DNA from 2 places in the Mesorhizobium sp. 43Arga genome. Region 1 is predicted to be linked to the other one. Evidence: predicted binding sites of a transcription regulator. Region 1 holds the regulator's gene; the other holds the start of a gene.
The links. The regulator LexA, encoded in region 1, represses DNA repair genes until DNA is damaged. The targets are predictions, from matches to a motif close to TGTTCNNNNTGTGTTCNG.
Positions count from the first base shown of each region.

Region 2: the regulator LexA is predicted to act here: its motif matches at 1,425-1,442, upstream of ACWGS8_RS29555 (ImuA family protein).

Region 1 covers NZ_JBSKBO010000003.1:169,044-173,993, forward strand. Annotated here, with positions in the region: gene ACWGS8_RS13460 (ComEC/Rec2 family competence protein) at 1-2,277, shown strand, start outside; gene lexA (transcriptional repressor LexA) at 2,271-3,008, opposite strand; gene ACWGS8_RS13470 (GntR family transcriptional regulator) at 3,387-4,160, opposite strand; gene ACWGS8_RS13475 (ABC transporter substrate-binding protein) at 4,312-4,950, shown strand, end outside.
Region 2 covers NZ_JBSKBO010000011.1:62,409-67,358, forward strand. Annotated here, with positions in the region: gene ACWGS8_RS29540 (HpcH/HpaI aldolase/citrate lyase family protein) at 1-416, shown strand, start outside; gene ACWGS8_RS29545 (DUF1737 domain-containing protein) at 466-672, shown strand; gene ACWGS8_RS29550 (metallopeptidase family protein) at 861-1,283, opposite strand; gene ACWGS8_RS29555 (ImuA family protein) at 1,466-2,491, shown strand; gene ACWGS8_RS29560 (DUF6504 family protein) at 2,433-3,908, shown strand; gene ACWGS8_RS29565 (error-prone DNA polymerase) at 3,905-4,950, shown strand, end outside.

The DNA of each region.
Region 1 (4,950 bases):
GGCCGGATTGTGCGTGTCCGGCGGCAACTCGGCAGGGTTTCCTGGCCTCGCCTGCGCCACGGTGCGGCGAGCGCAGCGGAGCTCGAGCTTGACCGGGGCGTCGCCTTCCTGCTGGTGCCGGTTTGTCTGGCCGCTGGTGCGATCGGCTATTATTCGCTCGCGGCGGAGCCTGATTTTGCAAAGCCTGTCGCGGTCGTCGTGCTGATGGCGGTCTGTGCGCTTGTTTCGCGCTCCTGGCCGAAAACCCATCTGGGCTTCATGGCGGCATTGTTGTGTGCGCTTGGCCTGCTTGCCGCCAAGGTCGAGACATGGCGTGCGGGCACCCAGATGTTGGGTTCGGAAATCTCGACGCAAGTGACCGGCCGCGTCGTTTCGCTCGACCGGATGGAGACCGGCCGCATCCGGCTGACCATCGACGTGACGTCGACCGCGCGGCCGAAACTGCGCTATGCGCCGGAAAGGGTCCGGCTTTCGGCGCGAGACATCCCGGCGGACATGACCGCCGGTTCCTTGGTCACCGGCTACACCAAGCTGTTGCCGCCAACCGGTCCGGTGCGGCCCGACAGCTACGATTTCTCGTTCGACAGCTATTTTGCCGGCATTGGCGGCAGCGGTTTCTTTCTCGGCAATCCAAAGCTTGTCTCCGCCACCAACGACGAGATGCCGCTCACGGCCCGCCTTTTCTCAGGGATAGAAAATGCCCGTGAAGCCATCGCCGACCATATCAGGGCCACGGTCGGCGGTGCTGAAGGTGAGATCGCGGCGGCGCTGATCGTCGGCGTGCGCGCCGGCATTCCCGATGAAATCAACGAGGCGATGCGGCGCACTGGCATCTATCACATCATCTCCATTTCGGGACTGCATATGGCGCTGGTCGCTGGCACCATCATGGGTCTGCTGCGCGGCGGCTTCGCGCTGTTTCCGGATTTTTCCGCGCGTCGGCCGGTGAAGAAATACGCGGCCGCCGCGGCCCTTTTCTCGATCGCCGCCTATCTCGTCATTTCCGGCGTCGTCGTCGCTGCCGAGCGCAGCTTCATCATGCTGGCGGTGATGCTGATTGCCGTGCTGTTCGATCGCGCAGCGCTGACCATGCGCAATCTGGCGATCTCGGCGATCGCCGTCATTGTGGTTTCGCCGCATGAGGTCGTCGGCCCGAGCTTCCAGATGTCCTTCGCCGCGACCGCGGCGCTGATCGGTGCCTATGCCGGCTGGGCGGATCATCATGCGGGAAAGGCGAGACCGCCACCGCCAAAGCGATCCCTGCCGGGTTTTCTCACGCGAAAATTCCTGCTGGCGACGGGCGGGTTGGCGATGACCTCCATCATCGCCGGCTGCGCCACGGCGCTGTTTGCCATCTGGCATTTCCAGCGAGTGTCGCCGCTCAGCCTGTTCGCCAATCTGGCCGTCATGCCGATCGTGTCAGCCGTGATGTTCCTGGCCGTTGCCAGCGCGTTGCTGATGCCATTCGGATTGGATGCGCCGACCCTCTACCTGATGGGCAAGGGCCTGACGGCGATGATAGCCATATCGGCGTGGATATCGGAACGCTCACCGGTCGATGCGGTCGGGCTGATTTCGCAGCAATCCGTCCTGCTGGTGACCATCGCCCTGGTCATCGCGACGATGGCGACGACCTGGCTGCGGCTCGCGGCACTGCCATTCGCGCTTGCCGGCCTGCTGACTGTATCGGATACGCGCACGCCCGATGTGCTTATCTCGGAAGATGCGCGGCTGGTCGCACTGCCGATCGGCGGCGGCGAACTCGCGGTCAGCCGGGCTCGCCCGAACGAGTTCACCGTCGACAATTGGAAACGCGCGCTGGTGTCCGAAACCATCGTCGTGCCGGAGATGTTCGACAAGGCGGACGGGCAATTCGACATCGCCGATGCCGTCAATCTGCCGCCGGGAGCACCGTTCTACTGCACGGATGGCGTCTGTCTTGCCCGGCACCCATCCGGTGCAATCATCGCGCATGTCGAAGACCGCGAGGACACCTGGAAAGCCTGCGGCTTCGCCGATTTGATCGTCGTCAATGACGCGACGGGCTATGATGCCTGCCACAATCCGCTGGTTCTTGTCGTTACCAAGCGGCAACTTGCCCGCAAGGGCAGTGCCGCCGTCTTCTTCGACCGCCAATCGGCGACCGGTCCGCCAATCATCAGCTTCGCGGTGGACGGGCCGTATCGGCCCTGGCACGAGCAGCGAAAGTTTTCGCGTGAGGCGAGGGGGCTGCCGCCCTATCAAAAATCCGAAAAGCCGGCCGTTCCTGCTCAGTAGCGCCTGATCAGCCCGACAAGCTTGCCTTGCACCTTGACCCTGTCCGGCCCGAAAATCCGCGTCTCGTAAGCCGGGTTGGCGGCTTCAAGGGCAATCGAGGCGCCCTTGCGGCGGAACCGTTTCAGGGTTGCTTCCTCCTCGTCGACCAGCGCCACGACGATCTCGCCCGGGCTTGCCGTGTCGGCGTTGCGGATGATCACCGTGTCGCCATCAAAGATGCCGGCCTCGATCATCGAGTCGCCCTTGACCTCCAGCGCATAGTGCTCGCCGCCCATGATCATGTCCGGCGGCACCGAGATCGAATGCGTCTGGTGCTGGATGGCATCGATCGGGACACCGGCGGCGATACGGCCCATCACCGGGATCGACACGGCAGAGACCGCGTCGTCGTCATTGCCGGCCGCCGGCAAGCGCGATGGCGCCGGCTTGATCTGGCGACCAAGGCCGCCCTGGCCGAGACTGCCCTGGATGACGCTCGGCGAGAACTTCTTTGCCGCGTTGAGGCCGGGTGCGATCGAATCCGGCAGCCGCAGCACTTCCAGCGCCCGCGCCCGGTTGGGCAGCCGGCGAATGAAGCCGCGTTCCTCCAATGCCGTGATCAGGCGATGGATGCCTGACTTGGAGGCGAGATCGAGCGCTTCCTTCATCTCGTCGAAGGATGGCGGAATACCGCTTTCCTTGAGCCGTTCATGAATGAACATCAGCAGTTCATGTTGCTTGCGTGTCAGCATGGCGGCCCCCCAAGGCATTGAACGACGGGTTGAACCAGAATCGAAAAACAAACCCAGAACAAACACTATCTGTTCCAGTTGTGTTCTGCAACTGTTTAAAGTTTAATGAATTTGTTAAGACGTCGGAAATTTTTTGCCCCTGGGAGCGGGCAGCGATCGACCGCTTCCGCTGCCGTTACGTGCATTGAAATCATTTTGGTTAATGGCCTGTGGCCTACTCCTGAATGCGGTTTGGCATCAGGCATTTGAGAGGCGTTCACGGGCCGGATTTGTATGGTTTGTCGATCCATTTCCGGCGGAACGAAACGAAATCAAAACGCCAACGATCACTGGCTTTGGGCAGGCTCGACCGCTGGGATCGGGACAACCGCGGCAGCCTCATCCGGAAACGGCTTTCAGGCTGCCGGCGCGCGCAGTGTAGGTGTTGGCACCACTGTCTTCGCTGTGCACATAGACATGCAGCGTGTAGCCGATATGCGCTGTCATTAGCGCCTTGGCCCGCTCCACATCGCGATCGAGCGCCGCTTCCATGATCGCGGTGTGATGCTCGATGGCGATCGCCTCGCGCAAAGCGTCCATTGCCTCGCCATAGCCATCCTTGAGGCCGGCAGCCGCCCGCAATGTCGGCGCCAGGCCGAGAAACCGATGATGCCGCCGTAGCTGATCGGCGATCGTCGAGCGGAAGCGCAACAGCCAGTTGGACGTCGCCGCGCTCAACAGCGCCGCATGGAAGGCCTCGTGGCTCTCGTCCCATTTGTCGACGGCCGCATCGGAAGGGTCGTCGACCGCGGTCTTGCAGCGGGAGAGCCGGTAGTGAGCGGTGACGACCGCGTCCTCCCATTCCCTGCCGCCGTTCGCGATCGATTCCAGGAACAGCGGCATTTCGACAACCATCCTTGCGCGCGCCAGGTCCTCGAGCTCGGCGCGCGACACGGGAGCGACGGCAAAACCGCGATTGCTGATGGCGGTGACCAGGCGCTCGGCTTCAAGCCGGGACAGGGCTTCACGCAGCGGCGTCCAGCCGACGCCGTATGTGGCGCGCAGCGCACTCAGCTTGAGTGGCGCGCCCGGCATGAGGCGGGTGGTCAGGATATCTCGCCGCAGCAGCTGATAGGCCGCCTCGGTCTTCGTGGAGCTGTTCTGATCCTGCATCGCGATCCGTCTATCATCGGGCCTGGAAAATTATATATGATGGTGGCGCATGGCAAGAATTATATATAATGTTTGACACACAGCGAGGGACTGACCATGATCCCCGCAGTTGCCGCCTGTGAGCGGCGCTGATCAAATCTGGGAGGAAATGATGATGAAGTCGAAGTCCGCTTGGCTGTCGGGATTGGCCCTGGCAGGCGCATTGATGGTCAGCGCCGGCAGCGCCGCGGCCGATCAGATACGCATCGGCATCGCCAATTTCGGCGAGCATCCGCAGCTCAACGCTGCCATAGCCGGCTTCAAGAAGGCATTGACGGACAAAGGTTTTGTCGAGGGCAAGGACGTCGTCTACACCGAAAGCCATACCAATTTCGATGCATCGCTGGTGCCGCAGATGATTGCCAAGCTGCAGGCGGAGCAGCCCAAGCTGATCTACACCATCACCACGCCGGTCTCCCAGATCGCCAAGAAGGCGCTTGCCGGCTCCAGCATTCCGATCGTTTTCGCCGCGGTCACCGATCCGGTGGCGGCCAAGCTGGTGCCGTCATGGGACGCCGGCGATGAAGGCATGACCGGCGCCAGCGATCTGCAGGATGTCGCCGCGGTGATGGCCTTCACCAAGAAACTGCTGCCGAACGCCAAGCGGTTCGGCGTGCCTTACAATCCGGGCGAGGCCAATGACGTTGCCCTGATCGAAAAGATCAAGGCGGCGGCGCCGGCGGCGGGCTTCGAGGTCGTGGAAGTCGGCGTCGACAACGTCAATGACATCCAGCAACGCATCGCCTCGCTC
Region 2 (4,950 bases), on a different contig from region 1:
CCGGAACGAATGATCTCGCCAAGGACACCGGTGTGCTGGCGACGCCGGACCGGCGCTACCTCATGCCGTGGCTGATGCAGATGGTGCTGGCCGCGCGCGCCGGCGGCCTCGCCATGCTCGACGGCGTAGCCAACGATTTTCGCGACCTCGACGCCTTTGGCCGCGAGTGCGCGGAGGCGGCGGCCATGGGTTTCGACGGCAAGACGCTGATCCATCCGGCTCAGATCGATGCGGCGAACCGCGCCTTCGCGCCCTCGCCGGAGGCGGTTGCCGAGGCGCGCCTGATAAAGGACGCCTTTTCACGTGCCGGGAATGCTGGCAAAGGCGTGATCGCGCTCAACGGCAAGATGGTCGAGCGGCTGCATCTGGCGCAGGCTGAAAAACTGCTGGCGAAGGCGGCCGCCATCGGCGCATGATATCAGCCCCATGCTCGCGGGCTATGGCACTTACGACAGGACTTGAGACATGAAACTCTACCGCTTTCTGACCGGCCCGGACGACGCCAGCTTCTGCCACAAGGTGACGGCGGCGCTGAACAAGGGCTGGCATCTGTTCGGCTCGCCGACCTACGCCTACGACAAGAATGCCAAGACCATGCGCTGCGGCCAGGCGGTGGTGAAGGATGTCGACGGTCAGGAATACGGACCGGACACCAAGCTCAGCGACTGGTAGATTTTGCAAAGCGCCGACGCAGGCTGCGCCGAGGTTCAGGTCAGGCCGAGTCGAAAATGGTGGTGCCCGAGAACCGGAGCGGAGCGTACTTTTGGGTACGTGAGCTCAGTTCTACTGCGACGCAGTAGAACTGGGAAGCGCAGGGGACCGCCATTTGCAGGCCGGCATCACCTGAATATCGGCGCAGCCTATTCCGCCGCTTCCTCGATCTTCTCCATATCCTCATCCGACAGGCCGAAATGGTGGCCGATCTCGTGGATCAGCACATGGGTGACGATGTCGCCCAGCGTCTCCTCGTTTTCGGCCCAGTAGTCGAGCATGGCGCGGCGGTAGAGCGTGATGCGGTTCGGGCCTTCGCCGGTCTGCGGGTTCCAGCGCTCGGCGATGCCGCGGCCCTCGAACAGGCCGAGCAGGTCGAACGGCGTCTCCAGCGACAGGTCGTCCATGATCTCGTCGGTCGGGAACTCGGCGATCTGGATGACGATCTCGCCGGTCAGCTTGCGAAAATCCTCCGGCAGATGGGCGTAGGCCTCCAGCGCCAGGAATTCCATCTCCTCCATCGAGGGCGCGAGTTCGCCGTGCCAGGTGCGGGTCTTGTAGATGCGGGCCATGCTTTGTCCTTTGACCCGGCATATAGGCTTTCGCACCGGGCGAGGCAAACGGCACGGCCGATACGCCCATGCCGTGCAGGGTCTTGAGGAATAAATTCCTTGTGACTCTGCTTGACTCTTCGGATCGGCTCTGGAATCCTAGGGAACATAACAGGAACAATTGTGAGTGGACACTGACCGTCATGGCGATGACCGCCGTGGCGCGGGAGACTGTTTTTGCCCTGCGCCGCCAGATCGCGAAGATCGAGGGAACGCTGCCCGAACGCCTGCAGGCGCCGGCTGGCGCGCCGCTTGATGCCGACGCCGGCGCCGATCTCACGATCGTGCGGCGCGGTCTTGCCGCGGCCTTGCCGGATGCCTTCCTGCCGATCGGCATCGAACCCCTCGATGCCGCCCTGAGCGGTGGGCTGCCGAAAGCAGCGCTCAGCGAAATCCATGGCTTGGAAACCCGCGATGCCGGAGCCGTCGTCGGCTTTGCCTTGTCGCTCGCCAGCCTGATCCTCAAGCAGGCGCAAGGGCTGCCGGTGTTGTGGATCGGCACCACGGAAATCTTCCGCGAGGCGGGCTTTCCCTATGCCAGGGGGCTGCAGGCCTCCTTCGGCATCGAACCGGAACAATTGCTGTTTTCCGAGGCGCCGAAACTCGTCGACGCGCTGTGGGTCGCCGAGGAGGCGGCGCGGATGACGACGCTCGCCGCCGTCATCCTGGAAATCCGTGGCAACCCGCAACGGCTCGACCTGACCGCGACGCGGCGGCTGCATGCGAGGGCGCAAAGTGCCGGCCGCCCTGTATTCCTGCTGCGGCAGGCGGCCGAGCCCGAACCGACGGCGGCGCCCGTGCGCCTCATCGTCTCGCCGGCGCCGGCCGCGCCGCGCGAAACCGTCGCCGGGCCGCTCGCCGGATCGATCGGCCGCCCGGCCTTCACCATCAGCATCGGCAAGAGCCGCACGGCCCTGCCTGGACAATTCACACTGGAGTGGAACCCCGATGAACGCGTATTCGACGAAAGAAGGGGCGAAGAAGACCGGGCAAAGAATCCTGTCCCTGTGGTTTCCCTATCTGGCGGCCGAAAGGATCCTACGGCAGCGTCTGGGGCGGTCCTGGCGTTCCCGGCCCTCGGATCATCCGACGCCATCTCATCCGCCACTGGTGATCAGCCACCGCCAGGGCAACGCGCAGCGCATCTCGGCCCTCGACGAGCGGGCTGAGGCGCTGCACCTGAAGCGCGACATGGGTATTGCCGACGCGCGTGCCATGCATCCGTCGATCGACATCGTCGAGGCCGATCCGGAGGCAGACCGGCGCTTGCTCGAAGGCCTTGCCGACTGGTGCGACCGCTACACCCCGCTGGTGGCGATGGACGGGGCGGACGGCCTGTTTCTCGACGTCACCGGCTGCACCCATCTGTTCGGCGGCGAACGCGCCATGCTGGACGACATCCTGTGGCGCTTCCTGCATCAAGGGTTCGATGTCCGCGCCGGCCTTGCCCCGACGCCGGGCGCGGCCTGGGCGGCGGCCCGCTTTTGCGGCAACCGCATCGTCGATGGCGGCGAGGAGGAAGCGCTGCTGGCGCCTCTGCCGCTCGCCGCGCTGCGCATCGCGCCGGAAACCCGCGCCAGCCTGGAAAGTGTCGGCCTGCGCACGGCGGGCGCCGTCATGGCCGCACCCCGCGCGCCGCTTGCCCGCCGCTTCGGCGCCACCTTGCTGCTGCGCCTCGACCAGGCGCTTGGCCGTCTCGACGAGGCGGTATCGCCGCGGCTTCCCGTGGCGCCGCTTTCGGTCGAGCGGCATCTCGCCGAACCCATCACCCTCACCGAGGACATCGAACGGCTGGTCGGCCTGCTGGCGACGACGTTGAAAACCGATCTCGAGCGCCGTGGCGAGGGCGCCCGGACGCTGGCGCTGCTGCTTTTCCGTGTCGACGGCGCCGTCAGCCGCATCGCGCTCGGCACCTCGCGGCCGATGCGCGACCCCCGACTGATCCAGAAGCTGTTCCATGAAAGGCTGGCCGCCCTCGAGCAGGACATCGATGCCGGCTACGGTTTCGATCTGGTGCGGCTTTCCGTGCTGGCCGCCGCCGCCTTCGACATGGCGCAGGCCGATCTGACCGGCGAGGCGACCGACGACGGCGCCGACATCGCGCTGTTCGCCGACCGCATCCGCGTCCGGCTCGGCGAGGGCGCCGTGCTGCAGCCGGTCGTGGTGGAAAGCCATCTGCCGGAGCGCGCCGTCGCCATCGTCCCCTTCACCGAGGCGCCGCGCCGGACCACGCCGCCGAAGAAACCGGACAGGGTGCAGGCGCCCAAAACCATCTTCCCGCCGGAACGGCCGATCCGGCTGTTCCGCGCGCCCGAACCCATCGAGGTGCCGGCCACCGAAATGCCGGAGGGGCCGCCGCTGCATTTCCGCTGGCGGCGCGCGCTCTACCGCGTCACCCGCGCCGAGGGTCCCGAACGCATCGCCGCCGAATGGTGGCGCGAGGCGCCAGGCGACGCGGCGGCCTCGACACGCGACTATTTCCGCATCGAGGATGCCGAAGGCCGCCGCTACTGGCTCTACCGTCAAGGGCTTTACGGCGGCTCGCAAGTCGCGCCGCGCTGGTTCATGCACGGGGTCTTCGCATGAACGCGCTGACCGTCATTCCCTATGCCGAGTTCGGCATCCAGTCGAATTTCTCCTTCCTGCGCGGCGCCTCCAAGCCGGAGGAGCTGGTGGTCGCGGCCAAGCTCATGGGTTTTTCGGCGATCGGTGTTGCCGACCGCAACACGGTGGCCGGCGTGGTGCGCGCCTGGCAGCAGGCCAAGGTCGAAAAGCTTGCCTATCACCCCGGTTGCCGGCTGGTTTTTGGCGACGGCACGCCGGACATTCTCGCCTATCCCAGGAACCGCGCCGGCTGGGGGCATCTGTGCCGCATGCTGACGCAAGCCAATCTGCGCGACGAGACCGAAAAGGGCGCCACCCTTCTCCAGCGTGGCGATCTGCTCGAATGGGGAGATCTGATGTCGCTGGCGGTCCTGCCGGATCTGGCGGCGGGAGCGCAGGACAGTCTTGCCTTGCTCCTCGAACTCCAGGACCGCTTCGGCAAGGCCCTGCGGCTCGGCGTCTCGCCCTGTTATGCGGGCAATGACCGTTTCCGCATCGAGCAGGCAGCGGCGTTTGCCGAGAGCACCGGCATCCCGCTGATGGCGACCAACGATGTCCTTTACCACACCGCCGAACGCCGCCCGCTGCAGGACGTGCTGACCGCGATCCGCCTCAACACGCCGGTCGCCGAGGTCGGGCTGGAACTCAGCGCCAACGCCGAACGCCATTTGAAGCCGCCGCTGGAGATGGCCCGCCTGTTCCGCAGGTATCCGCGGGCGCTGGCCGAGACCTTGCGGTTTGCGCAAGAGCTGACCTTCTCGCTCAGCGATCTCCAGTACAATTACCCCGACGAGCCGACGGAATCCGGCCTCGGGCCGCAGGCAGAGCTGGAAAGGCTGGCGCGGGAGGGGGCGGCCAGGCGCTATCCTTCAGGCGTGCCTCACTCGGTGATCAAGCGCATCGAGGAAGAGCTCGCCCTGATCGAGCGCCTCAACTACGCCCGCTATTTCCTGACGGTTTACGACATCGTCAAATACGCCCGCAGCCAGGACATCCTCTGCCAGGGGCGTGGCTCGGCCGCCAA